DNA from 3 places in the Streptomyces sp. NPDC097129 genome. Region 3 is predicted to be linked to each of the others. Evidence: riboswitches for the same ligand, from Rfam matches in the RefSeq annotation. Region 3 holds a riboswitch; each other region holds the start of a gene.
What was found. Region 3 has a riboswitch for cobalamin ahead of AC0B9F_RS15150 (ribonucleoside-diphosphate reductase subunit alpha). Riboswitches for the same ligand answer to the same signal wherever they lie in the genome.
Positions count from the first base shown of each region.

Region 1: another riboswitch for cobalamin. It lies ahead of AC0B9F_RS35310 (cobalamin biosynthesis protein); the one in region 3 lies ahead of AC0B9F_RS15150 (ribonucleoside-diphosphate reductase subunit alpha).
Region 2: another riboswitch for cobalamin. It lies ahead of nicT (Nickel transporter NicT); the one in region 3 lies ahead of AC0B9F_RS15150 (ribonucleoside-diphosphate reductase subunit alpha).

Region 1 is NZ_JBVOQE010000019.1:48,393-58,234, reverse strand. Features, by position in the region: gene cobN (cobaltochelatase subunit CobN) at 1-123, opposite strand, end outside; gene AC0B9F_RS35315 (cobyric acid synthase) at 120-1,628, opposite strand; gene AC0B9F_RS35310 (cobalamin biosynthesis protein) at 1,625-2,566, opposite strand; cobalamin riboswitch at 2,673-2,838, opposite strand; gene AC0B9F_RS35305 (hypothetical protein) at 3,036-3,257, opposite strand; gene AC0B9F_RS35300 (inorganic phosphate transporter) at 3,292-4,542, opposite strand; gene AC0B9F_RS35295 (class II aldolase/adducin family protein) at 4,770-5,549, shown strand; gene AC0B9F_RS35290 (alpha/beta hydrolase) at 5,687-6,820, shown strand; gene AC0B9F_RS35285 (hypothetical protein) at 7,885-9,330, shown strand; gene AC0B9F_RS35280 (ABC-F family ATP-binding cassette domain-containing protein) at 9,591-9,842, shown strand, end outside.
Region 2 is NZ_JBVOQE010000011.1:93,926-103,767, reverse strand. Features, by position in the region: gene AC0B9F_RS28530 (hypothetical protein) at 1-765, opposite strand, end outside; gene thrS (threonine--tRNA ligase) at 1,035-2,237, shown strand; gene AC0B9F_RS28520 (nucleoside hydrolase) at 2,283-3,248, shown strand; gene nicT (Nickel transporter NicT) at 3,245-4,345, opposite strand; cobalamin riboswitch at 4,374-4,578, opposite strand; gene AC0B9F_RS28510 (ArsR/SmtB family transcription factor) at 4,657-5,016, shown strand; gene AC0B9F_RS28505 (glycoside hydrolase family 13 protein) at 5,054-6,745, shown strand; gene AC0B9F_RS28500 (DUF4142 domain-containing protein) at 6,761-7,471, opposite strand; gene dnaK (molecular chaperone DnaK) at 7,676-9,550, shown strand; gene AC0B9F_RS28490 (Ig-like domain-containing protein) at 9,727-9,842, shown strand, end outside.
Region 3 is NZ_JBVOQE010000004.1:290,757-300,598, forward strand. Features, by position in the region: gene AC0B9F_RS15140 (hypothetical protein) at 1-132, shown strand, start outside; gene AC0B9F_RS15145 (ribonucleotide-diphosphate reductase subunit beta) at 140-1,153, opposite strand; gene AC0B9F_RS15150 (ribonucleoside-diphosphate reductase subunit alpha) at 1,153-3,516, opposite strand; cobalamin riboswitch at 3,641-3,765, opposite strand; partial or broken gene AC0B9F_RS15155 (GNAT family N-acetyltransferase) at 3,818-4,036, opposite strand; gene mctP (monocarboxylate uptake permease MctP) at 4,230-5,858, opposite strand; gene AC0B9F_RS15165 (DUF3311 domain-containing protein) at 5,855-6,121, opposite strand; gene AC0B9F_RS15170 (GntR family transcriptional regulator) at 6,272-7,030, opposite strand; gene nagB (glucosamine-6-phosphate deaminase) at 7,267-8,052, opposite strand; gene AC0B9F_RS15180 (SDR family oxidoreductase) at 8,241-8,996, opposite strand; gene AC0B9F_RS15185 (TetR/AcrR family transcriptional regulator) at 9,128-9,790, shown strand.

The DNA of each region.
Region 1 (9,842 bases), on a different contig from region 3:
CAGGCCCGGCAGTTCGGCGGCGACGTCGACGCGGGTGGGGTTGCCGATCCGGTAGTCCGCGCCGGAGGCCCGGGCCGCCAGGAGATCCGTGTCGGCGGTCGACAACAACAACACTGTGCTCATGCGGGCGCTCCCGGTGGAATGAAAGGCAGTCCTTGTGGCGCGCCGGACTCGATGAGCCGCCACAGCGCGTCCGTGTCCGCGTGCTGTTCGATCAGGTCGCCGAGCCGGTCGAGCTGCTCCTCGCGCAGCGCGGCGAAGGAGGTGTCCGGCGCGGGCACGAACCGGCGGCCCGCGGCGGCGGCCACCTCCCGCAGGAAGGCGCGGCGGAAGCCGTCCGACTCCAGCGAGCCGTGCCAGTGGGTGCCCCAGGTCTGGCCGACGCGGCAGCCGTCGAGGAAGGGGTCGCCGCCCTCGACCGTAGCCACCCCGTGGTGGATCTCGTACCCGTCGACCCGCTCGCCGAGGGCCTCCCCGGCCGGCCGGGTCAGGGTCTTCTCGCGGGCGAACCGCACGCGCACGGGCAGGACGCCGAGCCCGTCGACCGCGCCGGCGCGCGACTCGACGTCGTCCTCGATGTGCTCGCCGAGGACCTGGAAACCGCCGCAGATGCCGAGGACGGGGCGGCCTTCGGCGGCCCTGCGCTTCAGGGCGCCGGCAAGTCCGCGCTCCCGCAGCCACTGAAGAGCGCGTACGGTCCCGCGCGTGCCCGGCACCACCACGAGATCCGCGTCGGCCAGCTCCTCCGGCCGGTCCACGAACCGCACCACGACGCCCGGTTCGGCGGCCAGCGCGTCCACGTCGGTGAAGTTGGACATCAGCGGGATCGCGCAGACGGCGACCCGCAGCACGTCCTCGCCGACGGGCGGGGAGACGGCCGACTCGCGGACGGTGCCGCGCAGGGACACCCGCAGGCCGTCCTCCTCGTCGATGCCGAGCCCGTGCCGGAACGGCAGCACGCCGTAGGTGTGGCGTCCGGTGAGGCCGTGCAGCATGTCCAGGCCAGGCTCCAGCAGCGAGACGTCACCGCGGAACTTGTTCACCAGGAACCCGGCGACCAGCTCCTGGTCCTCCGGCGAGAGCAGGGCGAGCGTGCCGAAGAAGGACGCGAAGACGCCCCCGCGGTCGATGTCGCCGACGACGAGCACGGGCAGCCGCGCACCCCGCGCGATGCCCATGTTCACGATGTCGGTCCGGCGCAGATTGATCTCCGCCGGTGAGCCCGCCCCCTCGCAGATCACCGCGTCATACGTGCCCCGCAACTCGGCCAGGCACTCCAGGACCGTGCCGAGCAGCTTCTGCTGCCGCCCGCCGTGGTAGCCGCGCGCGCTCAGCTCGCCCACCGGCTTGCCCAGCAGCACCACCTGGCTGCTCTGCTCGCCACCGGGCTTGAGCAGCACCGGGTTCATCAGCGCGGTCGGCTCGGTCCGGCACGCCTGGGCCTGCATGGCCTGCGCCCGCCCGATCTCGGCGCCCTCGCGGGTGACGAAGGAGTTGAGGGACATGTTCTGCGCCTTGAAGGGCGCCACCTTCACGCCCTGCCGCACCAGCCACCGGCAGATCCCGGCGGTCACGACGCTCTTGCCCGCGTCGGAGGTGGTGCCGGCGACGAGGAGACCACCGTTCATCGTTCACGCCCCTTCCCGATGAGGCGTGCGCCCGCGCACACGCCGAGCGCAAGCCAGCTCACGCGCCGGGACAGCCGTACCGCCCGGGCGATGTCCTGGGTCCCGACGGCGCGTCCCTGCGCGTTCAGCACCGGCCGGTGCTCGACGCGCCCGCCGTAGGAGAGGGTGCCGCCCAGCCGCACGCCGAGCGCGCCCGCGAAGGAGGCCTCCACGGGGCCCGCGTTGGGGCTCGGGTGCTTCGCCGCGTCCGCCCGCCAGGCCCGTACGGCGCCGCGCCGGTCCGGGCCGGTGAGCGCGGCGAGGACGGCGGTCAGCCGGGCGCCCGGCCAGCCGGCCACGTCGTCGAGGCGGGCGGCGGCCCAGCCGAAGCGCCGCAGCCGCGGCGACTTGTGACCGACCATCGCGTCCAGGGTGTTGACGGCCCGGAACCCGAGCAGCCCCGGCACCGAGCCGACGGCGCCCCACACCAGCGCGCCCACGACGGCGTCGGAGGTGTTCTCGGCGACCGACTCGACCACGGCCCGGGCGATCCCGTCGGCGTCCAGCGCCTGCGGGTCCCGGCCGCACAGATGGGGCAGCCGGGCCCGCGCCGCCTCCACGTCCCCGGCTTCCAGCGCGCGCCCGATCGCGCGGGCCTCACGCGCGAGGGAGGTACCGCCGACCACGGACCAGGTGGCGGCGGCGGTCAGCGCGATCGAGGCGGCGGGGGAGCGGCGCACGGAGCGGGCGGCGACGGCCCCGAGGGCGGCGGCGCCACCGGCGCAGACGGCGGTGTGCAGGGCGCCCCAGCCGCGGTGGTCGCGCCACAGGGCGCGCTCGACGGCGCCCGCGGCCCGTCCGAACACGGCGACCGGGTGCCCGCGGCGCGGATCACCGAGGAGGAGGTCGCCGAGGAGGCCGGCGGCGGCGCCGTACGCGAAGACGCGTTCGGCTCGCATCGGGCTCAGCCGGCCGTGGGGTCGGGCTGGGCGTCGCTGATGGGCGTGGTCCTCAACCGGCAGCCGCGCATGGCGTCTTGTCCTCACTCAGGGTGTCCGCGCCCTGGTTCGAAGGAGATCGGCGGTGAGAGTTCCTGGCTCCCGGGGTTGCTCACCCCGGTGACAGTGGCGGGACCGCGCCGGACTTCCACCGGCTTCCTCTCCTGCACGCCGCAAACTTGGCTCCGGCAGTCCACCACGGCTGTTCGGGGACCGTCAACTTGCCCTTGACCTGGGGCGGAGGAGTGTGGGCAGGCCCACACAGGGGTGACCTGCCCGGTCACACGGCGGCGACGTGCCCGGTCACACGGCGGCGACCTGCCCGGTGACACGGCGGCGACGTGCCCGGTCGCACGGCGGCGACGTGCCCGGTCGCACGGCAAAACGCGGGGTGCCGGTGTGGCACCCCGCGTCCTTGTGGTGTGGCCGGTCAGGCGACGATCAGGCTGATGCCGTACGCCACCGCCGCCGCGCACGCCGCGAAGCAGGCGTACGCGCCGGTGAGCGTGAGGGCGGCCGAGCCGCCCTGGGCCTGGACCCGCTCGCGGCGGGACAGGCCCATGATGCCGAGGGTGAACAGGGTCACCAGGCCCACGGTGACCCCGAGGCTGACACCGAAGACGGAACCGAGGGCCGCCCAGTCGATCTTCATGCTGCTTCTCTTCCTTCGTACCCGGTGGCGGCGGTCAGGCGGCCGGGGCCGGGGCCGGGTTCGCGGTGGCCGGCTGCTCGGGGGAGGGGATGGTGGTCATCAGGTCGTCCGTGCCGGCCGGGCCGGCCGCCGGGGGCGGGGTCACGGCGGCGATCGCGGTGGTGACCACGCCGGCCGGCTCCTCCTCCACGGCGTTGACGTTCGTGTGGTCGACCACCTCGCGGCGGGAGAGCTTCCAGATGCCGAAGCTGGAGGCCACCAGGAAGACGGCGACCAGCGCGGTGCCCCAGGCGCCGAAGCCGGTGACGTACTCGGCGAGCGCGCCGACCAGCGCGGCGGCCGGCAGGGTCAGCACCCAGGCGACGAGCATCCGGGTCGCGGTCGACCAGCGCACCACACCGCCCTTGCGGCCCACGCCCGCGCCCATCACGGAGCCGGAGACGACGTGCGTGGTGGACAGCGAGAAGCCGAGGTGGGAGGAGGCGAGGATGGCGGTGGCCGCGCTGGTCTGGGCGGCGAAGCCCTGCTGCGGCTGCATGTCCGTCAGGCCCTTGCCCATGGTGCGGATGATGCGCCAGCCGCCGATGTAGGTGCCGAGCGCGATGGCCAGGCCGGCGGAGAGGATCACCCAGGTGGGCGGGTCGGAGTCGGGCGCGATGGCGCCGCCGGCGACCAGGGCCAGGGTGATGATGCCCATCGTCTTCTGCGCGTCGTTGGTGCCGTGGGCGAGCGAGACCAGGCCCGCGGAGGCGATCTGGCCGGCCCGGTAGCCCTTCGCGGCGGCCTTGCCGTCGGCCTTCTTGCCGAGCGTGTACGACAGGCGGGTCGCGACCATCGCCGCGACGCCGGCCACGACGGGGGCGGCGACCGCGGGCAGCAGCACCTTGGTGACGAGCACGTCGCCGTGGACGGCGCCGAAGCCGGCCGAGGCGACGGTGGCGCCGATCAGACCGCCCATGAGGGCGTGCGAGGAGCTGGAGGGCAGGCCCACGAGCCAGGTCAGCAGGTTCCAGAGGATCGCGCCGACCAGGGCGGCGAAGATGACCTCGGGACGGATGCCGCTCTCGTCGACGAGACCCTTGGAGATCGTGTTGGCGACCTCCACGGAGAGGAAGGCGCCCACGAGGTTGAGGGCGGCGGACATGGCCACGGCGATCTTGGGCCGCAGCGCGCCGGTCGAGATGGTGGTGGCCATCGCGTTGGCGGTGTCGTGGAAACCGTTCGTGAAATCGAACGCGAGAGCAGTGACCACCACAATCGCGAGGATCAGCGAGAAGCTTTCCATTTACCCAGGCATTCGTTCGAAGTCATTGGCGGGTCGAACGTAGGTAACCCGGGTGAACGGAAGGTGAACTGAGCCGGGCGTCCCGATGTCGGAAAGAGGGGGCCGCTGCTCCGTTCCACCGCCCCGGCCCGGGCGGCACACGGCCCGCGTGCCCGGCGCGGGCCGTCGCGGCCGCTCGCGGGCCCGGGGAAGAGATTTCGGTCACCCCGGGCTGGCAGGATCGCGGCATGACGGAGCAGTGGCGGGAGCGGCAGGACGGACGGACGGGCGGCGAGGGGGAGGCGGCCGGTGAGCGTCAGGCTCCCGATCGGGAGGCGGCCGATCGGGAGGCGGGCGAGCGGGAGGCGGGCGAGGGGGACGCGGGCGAGCGGGAGGCCCGGGCCTGGGCGGATCTGGTCGCCGCGGCGCGCCGGACCGTCGCCGACGGGCTGGTCGTCGGCACCTCCGGGAACGTCTCGGTGCGCGTCGGCGACCTGGTGCTGGTCACTCCGTCGGGCGTGCCCTACGACCGGCTGCGGCCGCGGGACCTGACGGCGGTCGGCCTCGACGGCCGCCAGGTGCGCGGCACGCTGGTGCCGACGAGCGAGCTGCCGATGCACCTCGCCGTCTACCGCACCACGGACGCCCGGGCCGTGGTGCACACGCACGCCGTCCACGCCACGGCGGTCTCCACGCTCGTGCCGGAACTCCCCCTCGTCCACTACATGGCAGCGGCCCTCGGCGGCCCCGTCCGGGTCGCCCCCTACGCGGCATACGGCACGAGGGAACTGGCCGAGAACATGCTGCGGGCCCTGGCCGGCCGCACGGGCTGCCTCCTGCGGAACCACGGCACGATCACCTACGGCGCCACCCTCGACCAGGCCTACGACCGCACCGCCCAGCTGGAGTGGATGTGCCGCCTGTGGCTCACGGCGGCCTCCGTCCCGGGCCTCGCCCCCAGCCTGCTGAGCGAGGAGCAGCTGACGGAGGTGGGGGAGCGGCTGCGGGGCTACGGGCAGCGGGAGTGACGGCGGCCGCGTGAGGCCGGCCGCCGGGGGCCTTCCCCCGCGTGACGCCCGGCTCGGTTCCCCGGATGTCGCCCCCCTCGGTTCCCCGGATGTGCTTCCGGTGGCTTGGGACGGACACCGCCGGGAAACTGAATGTCGTGCGCACTGTCAAAGCGACGGCCGCTGCCGTCACCGCCGTGATGGGTGCCGGGGCCGCGGCCGTGGTCGCCGGCCGACTGGCCAGCGACGCCGCGCTCAAGGCGCCCCCGGGCCGGCCGCTGCCGACCGAGCCCCGGCTCACCGTCCACGCCACGGCCGCCGGCCGGATCGCGCTCACCCGCGACCTGGCCGCCCTGCGCCCCGGCACGTACGGCCTCGCCGGCGACGGCAGCCATGCGGTCGTCGGCCAGGTCCTGGACTCCGCCGAGCACACCGCGGACACCGTCGTACGGCGCCTGGAACGCGTCACCCACGGGACGCTGGAACCAGGCGACAAGGTGTGGCTCACCGCCAACCTCCACGTCGGCGACCCCCGGGCCGCCATCGGCCTGGAACACGCCGACGTCGACGTGCCCGGGGAACTCGGCTCCCTGCCCGCCTGGTTCGTGCCCGCCGCCCGGGACACGTGGGTGATCGCCGTGCACGGTCTCGGCACGACCCGCGAGCTCCCCCTGAACGTCATGGGCATGCTGAACCGGCTGCGCCTGCCCGTGCTCGCCCTCGCCTACCGCGGCGACCTGGGCGCCCCCCGCCCCCCGGACGGCCTGAACCACCTCGGCGAGACCGAGTGGCGCGACGTGGACGCCGCGATCCGCTACGCCGTGCGCTATGGCGCCCGCCGGGTCGTCCTGTACGGCTGGTCCACCGGCGCCACGATGGCGCTGCGCGCGGCCGAACTCTCGGGCATGCGGGAGCACGTCTCCGGGCTCGTGCTGGACTCCCCGGTGCTCAGCTGGCCGACCACACTGCGCGCCCTCGCCCTGGCCCGGCGCACACCGGGCGCGCTGCTGCCGCTCGCGGTGCGCGCCGCGCAGGGCCGCACCGGACTGCAGGACGGCCCCGCCGACGGCACCATCACCGCGGACGCCGACGGCCTGTCGGTGCCGACGCTGATCGTCCACGGCCCCGGCGACACGGTGGCCCCCTGGCGCTTCTCCCGCCGCTTCGCCGAACGCCGCCCCGACCTGGTCGCCCTGCACACGGTCGCCCACGCTCCCCACGGAGCGATGTGGAACGCCGACCCCGAGTCCTACGAGGAAGCACTCCGCCGCTTCATGACCCCACTGATGTGACCCCGCCGCGTGGCGATGAGACGCCCGACGGGGGCACGGCGCTATCCGGCGCCGACACGGCCGCCACCGGGGCCCCGCCCCCGGCACGGAAGCCCGTGCCCGGCCCGCCGCCGGTCACGGTTCCCCTGCCGAGCGGCTCGCCGCCTCACGCCGGCCAACGGCAGCCATGCGCCGGGACGGGCGCCCGCGCGGGCGAGCCGCCGCGCCTTGCAGCACCGGTCGGGGCGGATCGTCGACTGACGCCGGCGTGGCCCCCTGCCGGGCGGCTTGCCGACTCACGCCGGCGAACGGCTGCCATGCGCGGGGACGGGCGCCCGCGCGGGCGAGCCCGCTGCGCCTTGCAGCGCCGGTCGGGCGGATCGCCGGTGGGCGCCCGTCCCGTGGCAGAGCACGCCGCCTTGCGACCGGCGGAGCCGCCGCAGGCCCGGGATCTCCCGACGGCCTGTCGCCGCTCGGCGAGGTGGCGTGGCCCCCAGGCGAGTGGTGCTCCGCCGCCTCGGCCACCCGTCGCCGTCGGAGCAGTGCCCGTGTCGCCGCTGTCCGGCCGCCGGGGGATGCGCGGTCGGGACCTGGCCCCGGGCTCGCGGCGACGTGCCTGGGTGTCGGCCTCGCCTCGCGGAGTGGCGGTCCCGCGCGCAGACGCCCCGTGGTGTCACTCGCGCCGCGGTGGTCGCCGCGGCGGGGCCTGCGCAGGCGGTCTCGCGTGGCGACGCCGACACCGCCGTCCACCGGTTTCCGAGCCGTGCCGCCGCTGTCCGGCCGCCGACGGGCGCGCGGGCGGGCCCGGGCGCCCGGGGCCTGCGGGTGACGTGCGGGGGCGTTGGTGTCGCCGCGCGGAGCTGTGGCCGACGCGACGGGGCCCGGCGTGCACGTGCAGGCGGTTCGCGCCGTCGCAGTGGCCCCGGGGCGGTGGGGCTTATTCCGTTTCTGGGGTCCGTTCAAGGGCGTACGAGTGGCCTGATCACGCCTGGTCCGGCCGTCCTGAGCAGGCCCGCCACCCACCGCCGAAGCCCGCCGTGGCATTCCGTTTGGGTTTTCGGACCGTCAACCGGAAGACTGCACCTGTGACGTCCCGTATCCCGCGCGACTCCAGGCTTCGACTCGTCCGACCCCGACCCCTGGCCGCCGCCCCCAGAGCCGTGAACCAGAGGCGCCCGCGCCGGCGGGCGCCCCGCCCGCCCGAGGGCACCCCGGCGCCCGCGGAGCTGGCCGGAATGGCTCGTTCCGGGCTGGCCGCCGCCGCCCGCGTCGCCCGCTGGGCCGACGCCGCGCTCGGCCCCGGCCGGGCCGGTGCCACCGCCGACGGCAAGGCCACCCTCTCCGACACGACCGCGGAAGGCGCCGCGCGCGAGCTGGGCCTGACCGTGGATCAGGTCCGCGCCGACTGGGACATCGCCCGCCTCGCCGGTCTCGTCGAGGTGCACGGCGACAGCGCCCGCCCCGGCTGGCGGCTGCGCGCCTGGGACCGCGACGACAGCGCCGTCCTGCGGGGCTGGGTCGCCCTGTTCGACGCCTGGTCGCTCGCCCACCCCGAACCCGGGGACCAGGAGCCCGCGGCCGTCGCCGAGGTCGTCTCGGCCATGCCCCAGCTCCTCTCCTTCCTCCAGCTCTCCGCCGGCCCCGTCCCCGTGGAACAGCTCCTCGACCTGCTCCGCCAGCGGGTCACCGAACTGCGCACCGAGCGCTGCGAGGTCCCCTACGCGTCGGAGGTGCCGCGCATCGGCGCGTCCGCCGTCCCCGGGGATGCCGCCGCGCCCGGCGCCGACGCCGCCGTACCGGTCGACGAGGCCGAGCTGGCGCCGCTGCTGGACTGGGCGCTGCGCGCCCTCGCCTCGGTCGGCGCCCTCACCTACGGCGACGGGCACGCCACGCTCACCCCCCTCGGCAGCTGGGCGGTCTGGGTCAAGCTGGAGCAGATCTGCGTCGCGGCGCAGAGCCCCGCCGGCAACATCGAGCAGTCCGCCGAGGACATGCTGCGCGGCTGCGCCCAGCTGCGCCCGAACGCCGCCCGCGCCGAGTACCGCGCCTGGCTCGCCGCCCGTCCCGTCGGCAACGCCGTCACCGAGCTGCTCGCCGCCGCCCGCGGCGACGACGCCCTGCTGCGCGGCCTGGCCTTCGAGGCGCTGCGCGTCGTCGGCGCCCCGGCCGAGCCCGACGTCCGGGCCGTCGTCGAGGAGCCGACGCTGCGGCCGTACGCCCTGCTGTGGCTGGCCGAGCACGACGGGGTGGACCCCGAGGACGCCCACGAGGTGCTCACCCGCGAGGAGGCCACCTGGCTGTGGGTCGACACCGCCGCCGCCGTCGCCGACCACGGCGAGGCCCCGATGCTGGTCCGGCACCTGGAGTCGGCCCTGCAGCCCACCGTGCCGGCCCTGCTCGACGAGGTCCGCGCCGTCGGCCACCCGCGTACCGTGCAGGTCCTGGTCGCCCTGGCCGCCGCCCACCCGGACCCGGCCCTGGCCAAGGCCGTGCGCCGCGCTGCCTTCCAGGTGCACACCGGGGGCAGCTGACCGCACCGGGGGCGCACGACCCGCACCGGGGGGCGCACGCCCGCAGCGGACGTACGCCCCCCACCGCGGGCCCCCGCCGCGGGTCGCCCCCCGCCACCGTGGGTCGCCCTCACACCGCGGGCCGCCCCCACCGCAGGCCGGAAAAGCAGTTGCACGGGGCCGTTAGACTGGTCCCATGGCCATTCTCCTCGCGCATTAGACGGCGGGACCGTCCTTCACACCGTCCACCGTCAATCCCCACCGCCCAGGAGTCTGACCCCGTGATCTCCGCCTCCGGTATCGAGCTGCGCGCCGGCGCCCGCATCCTCCTCGAGAACGCCACCTTCCGCGTCACCAAGGGCGACCGCATCGGCCTCGTCGGCCGCAACGGCGCCGGCAAGACGACGCTCACCAAGGTCCTCGCCGGCGAGGGGCAGCCCGCCGCCGGCAACGTCGCCCGTTCCGGCGAGGTCGGCTACCTCCCTCAGGACCCGCGCACCGGCGACCTCGACGTCCTCGCCCGCGACCGCATC
Region 2 (9,842 bases), on a different contig from region 3:
TTTGCGGATGTCTGCGAGGCGTAGCGCGCCTAGTTGGACCGCTACCTGGGTCGCTTCCGAGGGGGTGTCGGAGAGGCCGCCGTTGGTGAGGGTGAAGGCGTCCGGGCCCTGGCGGACCGCCGCCACGTCGAGGGTGAGGACCGTCGGTTCCTCCGCGCCGTCGGCCGGTGGGGCCGTCACCGTGACGTGCAGGCCCTGCCTCGCGTCGCCGACCGGGGGCAGCGCGGTCGCGGAGATCTGGACGTCCTGGGCCACGCCCCGCCCTGTCGTCGCGGTGAAGTGTGCGCACGTCTGCGGCACCTTCGCGAGCCAGGCCAGGGTCCGGTCCACGGCGGCGGGGGGCTGGGCCGAGACCTGGTAGCGCAGTTGGGCGCCGGTGTCGGTGTTGTCGAGGCCGACGACCGCGCGGGGCGGGGAGCCGAGGAGCGTGTCGGAGTACAGGGCGTCGAGGAAGCGGGCGCAGTCGCCCGGTGCGCCCGTTGTCTTGAGCATGCTGTCCCGCCAGGTCGCGGCGCCTCGCGTGGGGGTCCACTCCGGGCCGAGGTCGGTGTCGGTGACCAGGACCGACTGGGCCTGCGCGGCGGTGAGCGCGGGTGTGGCGGTGGGGGAGGCGGGTGCCGTGCGGGCGGGGTGGGACGTGGTGGTGGGGGTGCCGGTGGGAGCCTCCTCCATGTCGAGGTAGCGGCCCGAGCAGGCGGTGGCGGTCAGGAGGGTGCCGGCGGCGAGCGTCAGGACGAGGGCGGTGGGGGCCGGGGGTCGGGGCATCGGGGCTCCTGGGCGGGGCGGGGTGCGTGGGTCCAGGTCAGCACCGTGATCGCCGGGCGACCAGCGCACAGGACCGTCCGGGCGACAAATGCGCTCGCGGGGGCGGGTGCGCGTCGGTACGGTCGTCGTATGCAGCGCGTACGGGTCCTGTCCACGACGACGCCGGAGAGTGTCCCGGCGCGCTGACAGCTGACCGAATGTCGCGAAAGCCCCGGGGCGGGTGCCCCGGGGCTTTCGGCGTGCTCGTCCCCTCACAGGAGGAGCCTGTCATGCGTGATCACCGCCGTCTCGGCCGCGAACTGGAGCTGTTCGGCACCGACCCGCTGATCGGGGCGGGTCTGCCGTACTGGCTGCCCGACGGGGCCGTCGTGCGGCACGCCCTGGAGAGTTACGTCCGGGACATGGAGCGCGCCGCCGGCTACCGGCACGTGTACTCGCCCGTGCTCGGCAAACGGGAGCTGTACGAGATCTCCGGGCACTGGGAGCTGTACCGGGACGACATGTTCCCGCCGATGCGGCTGGGGGCGGAGGAGGTCGTGCTGCGGCCCAGTCTGTGTCCGCATCATGCGCTCATCTTCCGGTCGCGGTCCCGGAGCTATCGGGAACTTCCGTACCGGGTGGCGGAGTTGGGCGGCATGTACCGGTCGGAGCTGTCCGGGGTGCTGGGGGGTCTCACCCGGGTGCGGGCCATTCAGCTGAACGACGCGCACGTCTTCTGCACCCTCGGTCAGGCCGTCGGCGAGGCCCGCGCCGCCCTGGAGCTGATCGCCCGCGCCCACGCCGACCTCGGCATCCGGGCCGCCCGGTACCGGCTGTCGCTGCCGGGGGAGGGCGGCAAGTACGTCGCCGACCCGGAGTTGTGGCGGCGGGCGACCGGCATGCTGCGGGAGGCGCTGGAGGGCGTCGTGTACGAGGAGGCCGCCGGGGAGGCCGCGTTCTACGGGCCGAAGATCGATGTGCAGGTGGCCGACGCGGCGGGGCGGGAGTCGACCCTGTCGACCGTGCAGATCGACCTCCATCAGCCGGAGCGGTTCGGCCTGTCGTACGTCGGCGCGGATGGGGGCCGGCACCGGCCGGTGATGGTGCACCGCAGTGTCATCGGCAGTGTCGAGCGGGTGGTCGCGCACCTGCTCGAACAGCACGGCGGCGCCTTTCCCGCCTGGCTGGCGCCCGTGCAGCTGGTCGTGCTGCCGGTGTCGGCGGAGCAGGAGGAGCGGGCCTGGGAGGTGGTGGAGCGGGCGCGGGCTGCCGGGGTGCGGGCCGAGGTCGAGGCGCAGGGGACTCTGGGGGCGCGGATCCGGCAGGCGCGGCTGGTGCCGTACCAGGCGGTGATCGGTGCCCGGGAGGACGCGGCCGGGGAGGTGTCGCTGCGGCTGCGGGACGGGCGGCGGGCGGGGCAGGTGCCCGTTGCGGAGCTGGTGCGGCGGGTGGCCGGGGTGGTCGCGGCGCGCGCTAAGGATCTGTGGGGCTGAGCGGCCGGGGCGCTTATCGTCGGGGGACGACGGAAGGAGCTCCTGGTGGCCAGTCATCCCATTCCCGTGATCATCGACTGCGATACCGGTGTCGACGACGCCCTCGCCCTGCTGTTCGCCGTACGCCATCCCGGTCTGGACCTGCGCGCGGTGACGTGTGTCGCCGGGAACACGGACGTGGACGGGGTCGTGCGCAACACGCTGACCGTGCTGGAGCAGGCGGGGGCGCCGCAGATCCCGGTGGGGCGGGGCGCCGAGCGGCCGTTGATCGAGCCGGTGCGGTCGGCCCGGCATGTGCACGGCCACGACGGCATGGGCGACCTGGGGCTGCCCGCGCCCGGCCGCCGGCCCGCCGACGTCGACGCGGTGACGCTGCTGCGCCGGGAGATCCTCGCCAGTGAGCGGCCGGTGACCCTGATCCCGACGGCGCCGCTGACGAACATCGCGCTGCTGCTGCGCACCCATCCGGAGGTCACCCGCAACATCGAGCGGATCGTCTTCATGGGCGGCGCGGTCGCCACCGGCAACGCCACGCCGGTCGCGGAGTTCAACGTCTGGCACGACCCGGAGGCCGCGGCGATCCTGCTGACCGCGGGGGTGCCGATCACCATGTACGGCCTGGACGTGTTCATGCGGGTCGTGGTGCCGGGCGGCGATGTGCACCGGATGCGGGCGAGCAGTGACCCCGGGACCCGGCTGGCCGGTGAGCTGCTGGCCCACCGGCCGACCACGCAGGGCGGCGAGCCCGAGGGCGAGGAGGCGGGCGGTCTCGGGGACGCGGGCGCGGTGTGCGCGGTCGCCGACCCGGCCGGGATCACGACGCGGCTGCTGCCGGTGGAGGTGTCGCTGGCCCCGGGCCCGGGCCGCGGTCAGACGGTCGTCGACCGGCGTCCGCGGCCCGGCGAGTCCGAGATCCACGAGGGCGCCCGCGAACATCCCTTGGTGGACGTGGCGTTGGAGGTCGACGTCGACCGCTACGTCAAGCTGTACCTGGAGACCGTCGCACGCTAGTCCGCCGCGGTGGGCGACCAGCGTTCCTCCACTTTGGCCAGCCTCCAGTACGTGAGCGCCGCCGCCCACACCAGGACGAACAGACCGACGATGAGGTAGCCGACGCTGTCGAGGTCGATCCCGGCGATCCAGCCGGTGACGCCGTCGTGCAGGCCGAACTTGTCGTGCAGCACGCCGACCAGCTCGATGGTGCCGATCACGAAGGCGACGGCGATGGACAGGCCGGTGATGGCGAGGTTGTAGAACACCTTGCGGACCGGGTTGGAGAACGCCCACTGGTAGGCGAAGTTCATGAACGTGCCGTCGAGGGTGTCGAACAGGCTCATCCCGGCGGCGAACAGCAGGGGCAGGCACAGCACCGCGTACCAGGGCAGCCCGGCGGCCGCGCCGGAGCCCGCCATCACCATCAGCGTGACCTCGGTGGCCGTGTCGAAGCCGAGGCCGAAGAGGAAGCCGAGCGGGTACATCTGGCCGGGGCGGGAGACCGACTTGGTGAGGCGGCCCAGGATGCGGTTCATGAACCCCCGCGCGTCCAGGTGCGCCTCGAGTTCCTGTTCGTCGTACGTCCCCGCGCGCATCTCCCGGAACACCTTCAGGATGCCCACGAGGGCGACCAGGTTGAGCGCGGCGATGAGGTACAGGAACGTGCCGGAGATCGTCGTGCCGAGGAAGCCGAGCACCTGGTGGGTGGCCGAGCCCTCGTTCATCACCTTCCCGGCGAGGGAGGTGCCGCCCGCGATCAGCAGGGCGAGCAGGACGACCACGCTGGAGTGGCCGAGCGCGAACCAGAAGCCCACGGACACCGGGCGTTTGCCGTCGGCCATCAGCTTGCGGGTGGTGTTGTCGATGGCGGCGATGTGGTCGGCGTCGAAGGCGTGCCGTACGCCCAGGGTGTAGGCGGTGACGCCGAGGCCGATGCCGAAGGCCTTCGTACCGACCTCGTAGTGGCCGGGTACGACGAGGAGGAAGAGGATTCCGAAGGCGACGACGTGCAGGGCGGCGATGACGGCCATCAGCCCGGCGGTCTTGACGGTGTCCTCCCGCCGCCACTTGAAGCCGGTCTTCGCGGTCGTCGGGGCAGGGTCGGGCAAGGTCATCCGGTCACGCTCCAGCACCTCGTGGATCACTTCGTGAGCTGCCGTGGCCGGTCTCCTGGCTTGGGGGTACCTCCCTTGGGGGAGGGGTGGTGCGTCCGCCGTCCCTGCCTTCCCGGTCGTAGGACCAGTGGCCCGGCGTGAGCCGGACGGGACGAGAACTCCCCGCATCACAGTGGCGAGGGCCGCGCCGGTTTCCCACCGGCTTCCCGAACACCACGGCCCGCCCACGGTAGGGGGGCCGAGGGTCTTCTGCATAGCTGCACAGGTGAGCAGGTATCGAAGATCACAACGGCGCGGGTCACAATGCACGCATGCACCTCGTGCCCCCCGACCGCGCCGATCGCCGCACCATCGACGGCCACCGCGTCTGTGACGCCATCGCCGCCATCGGCGACGCCGCCCACGTGCGTGCCTGGGCCGACCGCTTCTCCCTGCTCGCCGACCCCAACCGGCTCGCCCTTCTGCTCGCCCTGCACCGCACCGGCCCGCTCGCGGTGTCCGACCTGGCGATCGCGACCGGCATGAACGACCCGGCCGTGTCGCAGGCCCTGCGGCTGCTGCGGGCGGCCGGCACGGTGGCGGGCGAGAAGCAGGGCCGGGTGGTCCGCTACCGGGTGGTCGACGCGGACGTACAGACCCTGCTCGCGCAGTGCACCGCCGACGGGCCCTGACCCGCGCGCGCACGGGCACGTTCCCTTTCCGGGGGAAGTGGACAGTCATCTCACTGTCGTGCCCGCACCGGCGAAAGGAGACCGCGTGCCCGATCTCTCCTCCCGCGACCCCGACTGGTGGCGGCAGGCCGTCGTCTACCAGGTCTACCCCCGCAGCTTCGCCGACGCCGACGGCGACGGGCTCGGCGACCTGCGCGGGATCACCGGCCGTCTGACCCACCTCGCCGCGCTCGGCGCCGACGCGCTGTGGCTGAGCCCGTTCTACCCCTCCGAGCTCGCCGACGGCGGCTACGACGTCGCCGACCACCGCGCCGTCGACCCGCGCCTGGGCACCCTGGACGACTTCGGCGCGCTCGTCGCCGAGGCGCACCGGCTCGGCCTGAAGGTCGTCGTCGACATCGTCCCCAACCACACCTCGCACCGGCACGCCTGGTTCCAGGAGGCCCTGCGCGCCGGGCCCGGCTCGCGCGCCCGCGAGCGGTACGTCTTCCGCGACGGCCGCGGCGTCCACGGCGAACTGCCGCCCTCCGACTGGCAGTCGGTGTTCGGCGGCAGCGCCTGGGAGCGGGTGCCGGACGGGCAGTGGTACCTGCACCTGTTCGCCCGCGAGCAGCCCGACCTGAACTGGGCCGACGACGAGGTCCGAGCCGACCTGCGCACCACCCTGCGCTTCTGGGCCGACCGCGGCGTCGACGGCTTCCGCGTGGACGTCGCGCACGCCCTGGCCAAGGACCTCAGCGAGCCGCTGCGCGACCTCGGCGCGCCCGAACTGAGCGACGAGGCGGCCCTGGCGGTGCTGCCCGCGGGCAGTCATCCCTTCTACGACCGCGACGAGGTGCACGAGATCTACCGGGACTGGCGCCGCCTGCTCGACGCCTACTCCCCGCCCCGCGCGGCCATCGCCGAGGCGTGGGTGCCGGGAGAGCGCCGCGCGCTGTACGCCCGGCCGGACGAGCTGGGGCAGGCGTTCAACTTCGAGTACCTCCAGGCCCCGTGGGACGCGGACGCGCTGCGCGAGGTCATCACCACCTCGCTGGCGGGCGCGCGCGCCGTCGGCGCTTCGGCGACCTGGGTGCTGTCCAACCACGACGTCGTGCGGCACGCGTCCCGGCTGATGCTGCCGCCGGGCGCCGACGACAACGCCTGGCTGCTGTCCGGCGGCCGCGCGCCCCGGATCGACCCGGCGGCCGGTCTGCGCCGGGCCCGCGCGGCGACGCTGCTGATGCTGGCGCTGCCCGGCTCGGCGTACCTCTACCAGGGCGAGGAGCTGGGGCTGCCCGAGGTCGCCGAGCTGCCGGCCGAGGTGCTCCAGGACCCGATCTGGGAGCAGACGGGCCATGCCCGCAAGGGCCGCGACGGCTGCCGGGTGCCGCTGCCGTGGACGGTGAGCGGTCCGTCGTACGGCTTCGGGGCGGGTGGCGCCTGGCTGCCGCAGCCGCCGTCCTTCGCGTCGTACGCCGTGCAGGCGCAGGACGGCGTGGACGGCTCGACGCTGGAGCTGTACCGGGCCGCGCTGAAGCTGCGCCGCAAGCTGGCGCAGGACGAGGAGCTGCGGTGGGCCGAGGACGTCCCGGCCGGGGTGCTCGCCTTCGCCCGGTCGGAGGGCTGGCGGTGCGTCGCCAACTTGTCGGAGCGTGCGGTGCCGCTGCCGCACGGCGAGGTCCTGCTCGCCAGCACGCCGCTGGAGGACGGCCGGATCGGTCCGGACACCACGGTCTGGCTGGGTTAGGGCCGAACGACAGGTCTAGCGGACCGTCGGGGACGGGTCGCCGGGCAGGGGGACCGGGACGGACGTCGCGTTCGGCGGCGGGGTGAGGACCACCTGGGGCTGGCCGGCGGGCGGGGGCGGCGGGGTGACGTCGCTGGAGGGCAGCTTCGGCGGGGAGGTCTGCTGGAAGAGGGCCTGGTCGAAGTTGACCAGGCCGGTCTTCTCCATGACCGTCATGTGGTCGAGCACGGTGTCGTTGGCCTGGTCGGCCAGCGCGCGCACCAGGGTGTTCTTCGTCGTGGAGCGGATCTTCGCGATCGTGTTGAAGATCGAGCCGTGCGTGATGCGCAGGATGTTGGCGAAGTCGGAGTCGAACTGCCTGCCGCTGTCCGCGTTGAGGGTGGCGACGAAGCCCTGCTGCTGGGGGCTGGGCAGGTTGGGCAGCGTGATGTTCAGCATCGGCGCGACCCTGCGGCAGGTGGTGTCCAGGGCCGCGTGCCCGTCGATCAGGTGCCGCCCGGCGGTGAGGACCGCTTTGTCGGTGCTCTTCTTCAGGGCCATCTGGCCCACGGGGTACTCCCACAGGCCGGCCGCGCGCACCTTCACCACGAAGTCGCGGTCCGCCTCGGTGAGCGGTCCCCACTGGGTGTTGGCGATCACCCGTGAGGTGTCGCCGGCCACCGTGTTCATGCCGAGCATGGCGGGATAGGCGAGCGCAACGAGGGTCAGGCCGAGGGCTCCGCCCACGAAGAGGGTTCCCGTCGCGGTCCGCGAGAGTCGCACCATGCCTCCTGTCGTCGTCCGGTCGGACGCACAGGAGTACGCGGGGAAGCGCGGTTGTGTTCGGCGGGGCGCCGAAAATCTTCCTTGACGGCGGTCGGCCGGAGATTTATGCAGGAAGAGAGGTACGACCGCAGCCCCGGCATACGGCACCCGAGAAGGGAGAGCCCGATGGCGCGTTCGGTCGGAATCGATCTCGGCACGACGAACTCGGTGGTCGCGGTCCTGGAGGGCGGCGAGCCCACCGTCATCACCAACACGGAGGGCGCCCGCACCACCCCGTCCGTCGTCGCCTTCGCCAAGAACGGCGAGGTGCTCGTCGGGGAGGTCGCGAAACGGCAGGCCGTGACGAACGTGGAGCGCACGGTCCGGTCCGTGAAACGGCATGTGGGCGACCACACCTGGCGCTTCCCGGAGAGCGGCGGCATCGACGGCAAGCGGTACACCGCGCAGGAGGTCTCCGCGCGGGTGCTGCAGAAACTCAAGCGGGACGCGGAGGCGTACCTGGGGGAGGACGTCACCGACGCCGTGATCACCGTGCCGGCGTACTTCGACGACGCCCAGCGGCAGGCCACGAAGGAGGCCGGGGAGATCGCCGGGCTGAACGTCCTGCGGATCGTCAACGAGCCGACGGCGGCGGCGCTGGCGTACGGGCTGGACAAGGGCAACGACCAGACGGTGCTCGTCTTCGACCTCGGCGGCGGCACGTTCGACGTGTCGCTGCTGGAGATGGGGGACGGTGTCATCGAGGTCAAGGCGACCAACGGCGACACGCGTCTCGGGGGCGACGACTGGGACCAGCGGGTCGTCGACCACCTCGTCACCGGCTTCAAGAACCACTACGGCGTCGACCTGTCGAAGGACAAGATGGCCGTGCAGCGGCTGCGGGAGGCCGCGGAGAAGGCGAAGATCGAGCTGTCCTCGTCGACGGAGACGACGGTCAACCTGCCCTACGTCACCGCCTCCGCGCAGGGGCCGCTGCACCTGGAGGAGAAGCTGACGCGGGCGCAGTTCGAGCAGCTGACGGCGGATCTGCTGCAGCGCTGCAAGGGGCCGTTCCAGAACGCGGTGCGGGACGCGGGGATCTCCGTCGAGGGCATCGACCATGTGGTGCTGGTCGGCGGGTCCACGCGGATGCCGGCCGTGACGGAGCTGGTGAAGGAGCTGACGGGCAAGGACCCGCACAAGGGCGTCAACCCCGACGAGGTCGTGGCGGTGGGGGCGTCGCTGCAGGCCGGGGTGCTCAAGGGGGAGGTCAAGGACGTCCTGCTGCTCGACGTCACCCCGTTGTCGCTCGGCATCGAGACCAAGGGCGGCATCATGACCCGGCTCATCGAGCGCAACACGACGATCCCCACGCGGCGGGCGGAGATCTTCACGACCGCGGAGGACAACCAGCCGTCGGTGACGATCCAGGTCTACCAGGGGGAGCGGGAGATCGCGGCGTACAACAAGAAGCTCGGCATGTTCGAGCTGACCGGTCTGCCGCCCGCGCCGCGGGGCATCCCGCAGATCGAGGTGGCGTTCGACATCGACGCCAACGGGATCATGCACGTCTTCGCGAAGGACCTCGGGACGGGCCGGGAGCAGAAGATGACCGTCACCGGGGGCTCCGCGCTGCCGAGGGACGACATCGACCGCATGGTGCGGGAGGCCGAACAGCACGCGGAGGAGGACCGGAGCCGGCGGGAGGCGGCGGAGACCCGCAACCAGGGGGAGCAGCTCGTCTACCGGACGGAGCAGCTGATCCGGGACAACCCGGAGAGCATCCCGGCGGACGTCCGGCGGGAGACGGAGGAGGCGCTGGCCGAGCTGAAGGAGACGCTGAAGGGGGAGGACACGGGCGCGATCCGCTCCGCGGTGGAGAAGGCGGCTCAGGCGGCGCAGAAGATCGGTACGGCGATGTACGAACGGGGGCGGGGCGCCTCCGGCGGGCAGGGGGCGTCCGGCGGGCAGGGTGAGGGTGCGGGTGCCTCCGGCGGGAAAGCCGACGACGACGTGGTGGATGCGGAGATCGTGGACGACGACAAGCGGGATGCGGGTTGAGGGGGTCGGTCGTCTGCGGGTTTCGTAGTGGCTGGTCGCGCAGTTCCCCGCGCCCCTGAAGGCCGGCTGCCGTTGCTGTCACTCCCATGGGTGCACCGGCGCGGCATGTTGTCCTCTGCGACCCGACAATCGGCGTGGGGGGTCGACACCCGTTCGTTCAGGGAGATCGCGCCACCATGAGACGCCCCCTCGCTTCGCTGGGCTGCTGCGCAGCTCTCGTTCTGACCGTCCTCGTCCAGTCGCCCGCCGGGGCCCGGGAGCGCGAGCTGTGGGGCTCGGTGACCATCGTTCC
Region 3 (9,842 bases):
ACGACGGGCAGCACCGGCCGGCTCAGCACCACCGTCACCGCCTCCGCGGCCGGCGACTGGCGCTGGTACTACCCCGGCACGTCGGCCACCATGCTCGCCGTGTCGCCCGGAGACTTTGTGACCCTGAAGTAGCCGCGGCTCAGAAGTCCTCGTCCAGGTCGACGGTGCCCTCCACCGCGACCTGGTACGCCGACGGGCGCCGCTCGAAGAAGTTGGTCAGCTCCTGAACGCCCTGCAACTCCATGAAGGAGAAGGGGTTCTGCGAGCCGTACACCGGGGCGAAGCCGAGGCGGGTGAGACGCTGGTCGGCGACGCACTCCAGGTACTGCCGCATCGAGTCGGTGTTCATGCCCGGCAGGCCGTCCCCGCACAGGTCGCGCGCGAACTGCAGCTCGGCCTCCACGGCTTCCCTCAGCATGTCGGTGACCTGCTGCCCGAGCTCCTCGTCGAAGAGGTCCGGCTCCTCCTTGCGGACGGTGTCGACCACGTCGAAGGCGAACGACATGTGCATCGTCTCGTCGCGGAACACCCAGTTGGTGCCGGTGGCCAGACCGTGCAGCAGGCCCCGGCTGCGGAACCAGTAGACGTAGGCGAAGGCGCCGTAGAAGAACAGGCCCTCGATGCACGCGGCGAAGCAGATGAGGTTGAGCAGGAAGCGGCGCCGGTCCGCCCTGGACTCCAGGCGCTCCAGCTTCTCGACCTCGTTGATCCACTTGAAGCAGAAGCCGGCCTTCTCCCGGATGGACGGGATGTTCTCCACCGCGTCGAAGGCGGCCGCGCGGTCGTCCGGGTCGGGCAGATAGGTGTCCAGCAGCGTCAGATAGAACTGGACGTGCACGGCCTCCTCGAAGAGCTGCCGCGACAGGTACAGACGCGCCTCGGGGGAGTTGATGTGCTTGTACAGCGTCAGCACCAGGTTGTTCGCGACGATCGAGTCACCCGTCGCGAAGAACGCCACCAGCCGGCCGATGAGGTGCTGCTCCTTCGGCGTCAGCTTCGCGAGGTCGGCGACGTCCGAGTGGAGGTCGACCTCCTCCACGGTCCAGGTGTTCTTGATCGCGTCCCGGTAGCGCTCGTAGAAGTCGGGGTAGCGCATGGGGCGCAGGGTCAGTTCGAAGCCCGGGTCGAGGAGGTTGGTGTTACGGGTACTCATTACTGGCAGGCCTCGCAGGACTCGGGGTTTTCCAGGGAGCAGGCGACGGCGTCTTCGGGGGCCGCCTGCTGGACGGGGACGGGGACGGTGGCCTGCGCCTGGGCGGCGCGGGCGATGCGCGTCGCGGGGCGCGAACGCAGGTAGTACGTCGTCTTCAGCCCGGACTTCCAGGCGTAGGCGTACATCGAGGAGAGCTTGCCGATCGTCGGCGTCTCCAGGAAGAGGTTGAGGGACTGGGCCTGGTCGAGGAACGGGGTCCGTGCCGCCGCCATGTCGATCAGACCGCGCTGCGGGATCTCCCACGCCGTGCGGTACAGCCGCCGGACGTCCTCGGGGATCCAGGCGAAGTCCTGCACCGAGCCGCTCGACTCGCGCAGCGCCTCACGGGTGCGGGCGTCCCACACCCCCAGCTTCTTCAGCTCGGCGACCAGGTAGGTGTTCACCTGGAGGAACTCGCCGGACAGCGTCTCGCGCTTGAACAGGTTCGACACCTGCGGCTCGACGCACTCGTACACGCCCGCGATGGAGGCGATGGTGGCGGTCGGCGCGATGGCCAGCAGCAGGCTGTTGCGCATGCCGGTCCCGGCGATCCGGGCCCGCAGCGCCGCCCAGCGCTCCGGCCAGGTCAGCTGCACGTCGTAGTGGTCGGGGTGCAGCACACCCCGCGCGGTGCGGGTCTTCTCCCAGGCCGGCAGCGGACCGTTGCGCTCGGCGAGGTCGGCGGACGCCTCGTACGCGGCGAGCATGATGCGCTCGGCGATCCGCGTGGAGAGCGCCTTGGCCTCGGGGGAGTCGAACGGCAGCCGCAGCTTGAAGAAGACGTCCTGCAGGCCCATCGCGCCCAGGCCCACCGGACGCCACTTGGCGTTGGAACGGCCCGCCTGCTCGGTCGGGTAGAAGTTGATGTCGACGACGCGGTCGAGGAAGGTGACGGCGGTGCGGACGGTGGCGTCCAGCCGCTCCCAGTCGATGTCGTCGCCGTCCACGAAGGCGCCGAGGTTGACCGAGCCGAGGTTGCATACCGCCGTCTCGCTGTCGTCCGTCACCTCCAGGATCTCCGTGCACAGGTTGGAGGAGTGCACGACGTGACCGGGCAGCGCGGTCTGGTTGGCGGTGCGGTTGGCGGCGTCCTTGAAGGTCATCCAGCCGTTGCCGGTCTGCGCGAGGGTGCGCATCATGCGGCCGTACAGCTCACGGGCCGGCAGCGTCTTCTTCGCCAGGCCCGCGTCCTCCGCCTTGCGGTACGCGGCGTCGAACTCCTCGCCCCACAGGTCCACCAGCTCCGGCACGTCCGACGGCGAGAACAGCGACCACTGCGCGTCGGCGCCCACCCGGCGCATGAACTCGTCCGGGATCCAGTGCGCGAGGTTCAGGTTGTGCGTACGGCGGGCGTCCTCACCGGTGTTGTCCCGCAGCTCCAGGAACTCCTCGATGTCGGAGTGCCAGGTCTCCAGGTACACCGCGGCCGCGCCCTTGCGCCGGCCGCCCTGGTTCACCGCGGCGACCGAGGCGTCCAGCGTCTTCAGGAACGGCACGATGCCGTTGGAGTGCCCGTTCGTACCGCGGATCAGCGAACCGCGGCCGCGGATACGGGAGTACGACAGGCCGATGCCGCCGGCGTGCTTGGAGAGCCGGGCGACCTGGTGGTAGCGGTCGTAGAGGGAGTCCAGCTCGTCCAGCGGGGAGTCGAGGAGGTAGCAGGACGACATCTGGGGATGCCGGGTGCCGGAGTTGAACAGGGTGGGGGAGGAGGGCAGGTAGTCGAGGCGGCTCATCAGCCCGTAGAGCGCCGCGACCTCGTCGACGGAGCGGCGGGTGTCGTCCTCGGCGAGTCCGGCGGCCACGCGCAGCAGGAAGTGCTGGGGCGTCTCGATCACCTTGCGGGTGATCGGGTGCCGCAGCAGGTAACGGCTGTGGAGCGTGCGCAGGCCGAAGTAGCCGAACCGGTCGTCGGCGGTGGTGTCGACGAGGGCGTCGAGGCGGTCCGCGTGCAGCGTCACGAACGCGGCGGTGCGGTCGGCGACGAGACCCTCGCGGTGGCCGACGGCGACCGACCCGGTGAACGACGTGACGCCCTGCGAGGCGGCCTCCGCGCGGATGGCGAGCGTGAGCAGGCGGGCGGCGAGCTTCGAGTAGGCGGGGTCCTCGGAGATGAGTCCGGCGGCGGCCTCCGTGGCCAGCTCCCGCAGCTCCGCCTCGTCGGCGTGCGCCGACCGGCCGCGCAGCGCGGCGGCGGCGACCCGGCCGGGGTCGGTGTCGGGGAGGTCGGCGGTCAGCTCGGTCAGGGTGCGCAGCAGCGCGGCACCGGGACCGTCCTGCTCCGGCTCGGTGGCTGAGGCCGGATCGGCTGGCGCGATGGTCACGTGGGGCTCTCCCTCGCTCGGCACTTGGGCCTCGGCGAGGGCAGGGGGCAGCACACGAGCGCACGCGGCGTCGCGTCCACCGGCCCATTCCGCGAGGCCCGGACGTCGGAGCACGCCGGCCGGGTGGCCGGGTGCGCTGTGGGCAGGTCCTCGGACTGAACCGGCGTGCGCGAAGCACGCAAGTACACCGTTGCGGGACAGTTCCGGATTCGCACCGGATTCCCCTGCGGCGACAGCGAGCATGAGCATACATCTAGTGCCGGGCTGTCGTCTCACCCCCAGATGTTGTGTCCCGTCGGCTTCACAGCGTCAGCTCGTAGGTGAGCAGGGTGATGTCGTCGAGCTCCGGGAGGGGATTCCAGTCCCGTTCGGGCGTACGGACGAAGCCCAGGCGTGCGTAGATGCGGTGCGCGGTGCGCATGGTCCGCTGGGTCGACAGGACGATCCGCCCGCAGCCGCCGACGGCCCGGGCCCGCTCGACGCAGGCCCGCACGAGCGCCTCGCCGACACCGTGCGCCTGCGGCCGGTGCCGGTGAGGGCGTCGTCCTCCTACGGCGGGCGCGGGTCACCCCCGGCCGGTCGTCCGCGAAGGGAGTCCCTACGACAGCGGGCCGCCGTGGCATCTGCCTCCGGCGGCCCGCTGCGGGTTGCCCCGTGGTTGCTCGCGCAGTTCCCCGCGCCCCTTCGGGGCGCGCTTCAGTGACCGGCGTGCGTCAGTGGCCCGCGCCCGCCGTGGCCGGGGGGAGTTCGGTCTGGACGCCCGGGTCGCCGGCGTCCGCCGTGTAGTCCTCCGGGCTGGTCTCGTCGACGCCCTCGGGGGCCTTCACGGCCTTCAGAACGAGCGTGAGGACCACGGTCACCGCGACGTTCAGCACGAACGCCGTCAGGCCGATGTAGCCGATCTCGCCGATGCCGGGGATCTCCTTCGCGGAGCCGCCGAAGTGCTTCTGCGTCGGCGAGGCCACCCCGTACGCGGCCAGCGTGCCGTAGGCCATGCCGACCGCCCAGCCCGCCAGCAGCGCCCAGCGGTGGAACCAGCGCGTGAACAGACCGCCGACCAGGGAGGGGAAGGTCTGCAGGATCCAGATGCCGCCCAGCAGCTGGAAGTTGATGGCGACCGTCTTGTCCATGGTGAGGACGAAGACCAGCGCGCCCACCTTCACCAGCAGGGACACGATCTTGGAGACCTGGGCCTCCTGCTTCGGCGTGGCGTCCTGCTTGATGAAGTCCTTGTAGATGTTGCGCGTGAACAGGTTCGCCGCCGCGATCGACATGATCGCCGCCGGGACCAGCGCGCCGATGCCGATCGCCGCGAACGCGATGCCCGCGAACCAGTCCGGGAACATGTCCTCGAACAGCTGCGGAATGGCCAGCTGGCCGTTCTGCACCTTGACGCCGGCCGCGATCGCCATGAACCCGAGCAGCGCGAGCAGGCCCAGCATCAGGGAGTACAGCGGCAGGATCGTGGTGTTGCGCCGGATCACCTCACGGCTTCTGGACGACAGCGTCGCGGTGATCGAGTGCGGGTACATGAACAGCGCCAGCGCGGAGCCGAGCGCCAGCGTCGCGTACGTCCACTGGCCGGCCTCCCCCGGGGCGAGGGCACCGCGCGGCTTGCCGGTGGCCGGGTTGACCTGGCTGAACGCGTGGCCCGCCTTGGCGAAGATGTCGTCGAACCCGCCCAGCTTGATGGGGATGTAGATGATCGCCACCGCGATGACGATGTAGATCAGCGCGTCCTTCACGAACGCGATCAGCGCGGGCGCCCGCAGACCGGAGGAGTAGGTGTACGCCGCCAGCACGCCGAACGCGATCAGCAGCGGCAGGTCCTTGACGAACCAGTTCGTGTTCTCGCCACCGCCGACGCCCATCACGTCCAGCACGGCCTGGATGCCGACGAGCTGGAGCGCGATGTACGGCATCGTCGCGAGGATGCCGGTCAGCGCCACCGCCAGCGACAGCCCCTTGGAGCCGAAGCGGCCGCGCACGAAGTCCGAGGTCGTCACGTACCCGTGCTTGTGCGACACCGACCACAGCCGGGGCAGGAACGTGAAGATCAGCGGGTAGACGAGGATCGTGTACGGCACCGCGAAGAAGCCGGACGCCCCCGCCGCGTAGATCGCCGCCGGCACGGCGACGAACGTGTACGCCGTGTACAGGTCGCCGCCGAGCAGGAACCAGGTGATCCAGGTGCCGAACGACCGTCCGCCCAGGCCCCATTCGTCGAGGCTGTGCTCGTTCTCGGCCTTGCGCCAGCGCGCGGCCAGGAAGCCCAGCACGGTGACGAGCAGGAAGAAGAAGATGAAGACGCCGAGCGCGACGCCGTTCACGCCGTCCTTCACTTGTCCGCACCGCCCTTCTGGGAGACACGGGCGCGCTGGTCACGGCGCCACAGCTGGTAGGCGAGCACCGTCAGCGCCGTGGAGATGATCACCCACAGCATCTGGTACCAGTAGAAGAACGGGATCCCGATGAACGCCGGATCCACCTTGGCGTAACTCCCGACCCACAGCATCGCCACGAAGGGCGCGACAAGGCAGAGGGCGATGACGACGCGCACGGGCGTCACCGTCGCCGGTCTGGACACATCTGGCGCATTCGACATCGCGCGGTTCCGTCCCCTCACTGATCACCTGTGCAATGCGCAGGAAATCTAGGTCAGGTGCAGCAGGAACGGAACCCCTCGTCCGCATAACGGGCGTTGACGGCCTGGACCGTTATCCGACCGCGACCCGGCGGGGTGTGACGGGCCGTCCTACGGGCGCTTCAGACGGGCCACGAACTTGTAGCGGTCCCCCCGGTACACCGACCGCACCCACTCCACCGGCTCGCCCTGCCGGTCGAAGGAGTGCCGGGAGAGCATCAGCATCGGCAGGCCGACGTCGGTGCCGAGCAGGCCGGCCTCGCGCGGGGTGGCCAGCGAGGTCTCGATGGTCTCCTCGGCCTCGGCGAGGTGGATGTCGTAGACCTCGGCGAGCGCGGTGTACAGGGACGTGTACTTCACCAGGGAGCGGCGCAGCGCCGGGAAGCGCTTGGCCGAGAGGTGGGTGGTCTCTATGGCCATCGGCTCGCCGTTGGCCATGCGCAGCCGCTCGATGCGCAGGACCCGGCCGCCGGCGGTGATGTCGAGCAGGTCGGCGAGCCGGTCGTCGGCGGTGATGTAGCCGACGTCGAGCAGCTGCGAGGTGGGCTCCAGGCCCTGGGCGCGCATGTCCTCGGTGTACGACGTCAGCTGCAGCGCCTGCGACACCTTCGGCTTGGCGACGAACGTGCCCTTGCCCTGGATGCGCTCCAGCCGGCCCTCGACCACCAGCTCCTGCAGCGCCTGGCGGACGGTCGTGCGCGAGGTGTCGAACTCCGCCGCGAGCGTCCGCTCCGGCGGGACCGGGGTGCCGGGCGGCATGGTCTCGGTCATGTCGAGCAGGTGCTTCTTCAGGCGGTAGTACTTGGGCACGCGCGCGGTACGGACGGTGGCGCCACTGTCGTTCTCCGCACTGCTGACGTCGGTGCTCATGCTCTGCCTTCCCGGCTCCGGGTGCCGAAGCGGCCGACACGCCATCGGCCGCGGGCTCACATCGTGGCACGGCTTGGTGCGCGGTGACCTCGGTGGGCGGCCCCGCACGCTCCGTGATCTCCTCTGTATACCGTCGGGGCCCCTGCTGGTCTAGTCCAGCGAGGCGGCTCATGCACCTGGCCCCGAGCCGGCCCCGGCCCCCGAGCCGGCCCGCGCCCGGCCCGCGTCCGGTCCGGTCAGATGCCCTGCCACTCCGGCTTGTTCGCGTACGTGTGCCGGAAGTAGTCCGCCAGCTTCAGCTTGGACGCGGCGGCGTCGTCCACGACCACCGTCGCGTGCGGGTGCAGCTGCAACGCGGAGGCCGGGCAGACGGCCGCGACCGGGCCCTCGACGGTCGCGGCCACCGCGTCCGCCTTGCCCTCGCCCGTGGCCAGCAGGACCAGGTGACGGGCCTCCAGGATGGTGCCGATGCCCTGCGTGATGACGTGGTGCGGCACCTGGTCGATGTCGCCGTCGAAGAAGCGCGCGTTGTCCACCCGGGTCTGCTCGGTCAGCGTCTTGATCCGCGTACGGGAGGCCAGCGAGGAGCACGGCTCGTTGAACCCGATGTGCCCGTCGGTGCCGATCCCGAGGAGCTGGAGGTCCACCCCGCCGGCCCCGGCCAGCGCCCTGTCGTACGCCTCGCACGCCGCCTGCACGTCCTCGGCGGTGCCGTCCGGACCCAGGAACCGCTCCATGCCGATGCCGAGCGGCTCCAGCACCTCGCGTCGCAGCACCGAGCGGTAGGACTCGGGGTGTTCGGCGGGCAGCCCCACGTACTCGTCGAGCTGGGCGACCCGGGCCCGGGCGGTGTCCGCGGCGCCGGAGCGCACCTTCGTCTCCAGCGCCCGGTAGATGGGCAGCGGGGTCGAGCCCGTGGCGACGCCGAGCAGGGCGTCGGGCTTGCGCCGCAGCAGCTGCGCCAGGGCCTCGGCGATGAGCTCGCCGCCCGCCTCGGCGTCCGGGACGATGACAACTTCCACGCTGGCCTGCCGTTTCGAAGAGGGGACTCGGGGAGGGACCGGGGGGCCGGGACCGGGGGAGGCACTGGGTGACCCGCCGGGGGCCCGGTGCCCGGAATCGGGCAATGTGGTTTAGACCAATCTAACAGAGCCTGGTGCCCCTTTCCCAGGGTCTGCGCACCACTGCCCGCCCGCCACCGCCCCGGCCTCTAGTGCAGGCCCAGCAGCGTCCCCCCGGTGGCGTCAAGGTGCTGGCCGGTGACCCAGCGGGAGTCGGGCGAGGCCAGGAACGCCACGACGCCGGCCACGTCGGACACGGTGCCGACGCGCCCGAAGACGGAGACGGCCTCGGCGTGCCCGCGCAGCCCCGGATCGGAGAGCACCGCACTCGTCAGGTCCGTCTCGACGAACCCCGGCCCGACAGCGTTGACGGTGATGCCGCGCGGCGCCAGCTCCACCGCGAGGGATCTGGTCAGCGCCGTGACCGCGCCCTTGGCCATGTGGGTCGCGGCGATGCCCGGAATGCCGAGGTGGGTCGCCGCCGTGACGTTGATGATCCTGCCCTGATCGCGCAGCCGGTCCAGCCCGTGCTTGATGGTGAAGAAGGGCGCTTTGGCGTTGATCGCGTACGCGCGCTCGAACAACTCCTCGTCCGTCTCGCTCACGGTCGCGAAGAACGCCGCGCCCGCGTTGTTGACCAGGATGTCCACACCCTGCGCCGCATGCCGGTCGAAGGCCTCCCACAGCGCCTCGGCGTCACCGGGCATGCCCAGCTCGGCGCCGATCGCGAACGCGCTGCCGCCGGCCGCCTCGATCGCGGCCACCGTCTCCTTCGCCGCCGCCTCGTTGCTCCCGTAATGCACCCCGACCCGCGCGCCGTCCCGCGCCAGCCGCTCGGCGATGCCCCGGCCGATCCCCCGGCTCGCCCCCGTGACCAGAGCCGTCCTGCCCTCAAGCACGCCCATCTCCACGCCCCCTCGCTTCTGTCCAGCGGTCGTCATTTGCTCAGCCGCCGGTATTTGTCTAGCGGTCGCTACAAAAAGACCGTACAACGGCCCGCCGACATTTCGCTAGTGCCCGCTATAAAATCCCTCTCATGGGTGACCGACCGGGTGAGCAGCGAGCAGGCAGGGCGACCGCCGACGGCAGCGCCACAGCGGGGCGCGCCCCCCGTCCCCGCGGCCGTCCCCGCGCCTTCGACCGCGCGACCGCGCTGGAGAAGGCGGTCATGGCCTTCTGGGAGCGCGGCTACGAGGCGACCTCCGTCTCCGACCTGACCCGCGTCATGGGCATCGGCGCCCCGAGCCTGTACGCCGCGTTCGGTGACAAGCGCTCCCTCTTCGAGGAGGTGGTCCGGCAGTACGGCGCGACGTACGGCTCCTTCGGGGAGCGCGCTCTGGCGGAGGAGCCCACCGCCCGATCGGCCGTGCGGCGGATACTGCGCGAGGCCGCCGTCAGCTACACCGCCCCCGGGCACCCGCACGGCTGCCTGTTCGTCCACGCGGCGACCAACTGCACGAGCCCCGAGGTGGAGGAGTTCCTGCGCGGGGTGCGCAACGCCCACATCGCCGCCTTCGAGCGTCGTATCCGCGAGGGGGTCGCGGCGGGGGAGCTGCCGGCGGACACCGACGCGGCCGTGCTCGCCCGGCACACCTCTGCGGTCGTCCAGGGCATGTCACAGCAGGCACGGGACGGGGCGAGCCGGGAGGAACTGGAAGCGGTCGCGGAATTTGCCATGACCGTGTGGCCCCGTTGCTGACCAGGGCGGGCTAGGCTGCGGTGCATCAACTTCACACGGGCTGCGTGAGCGA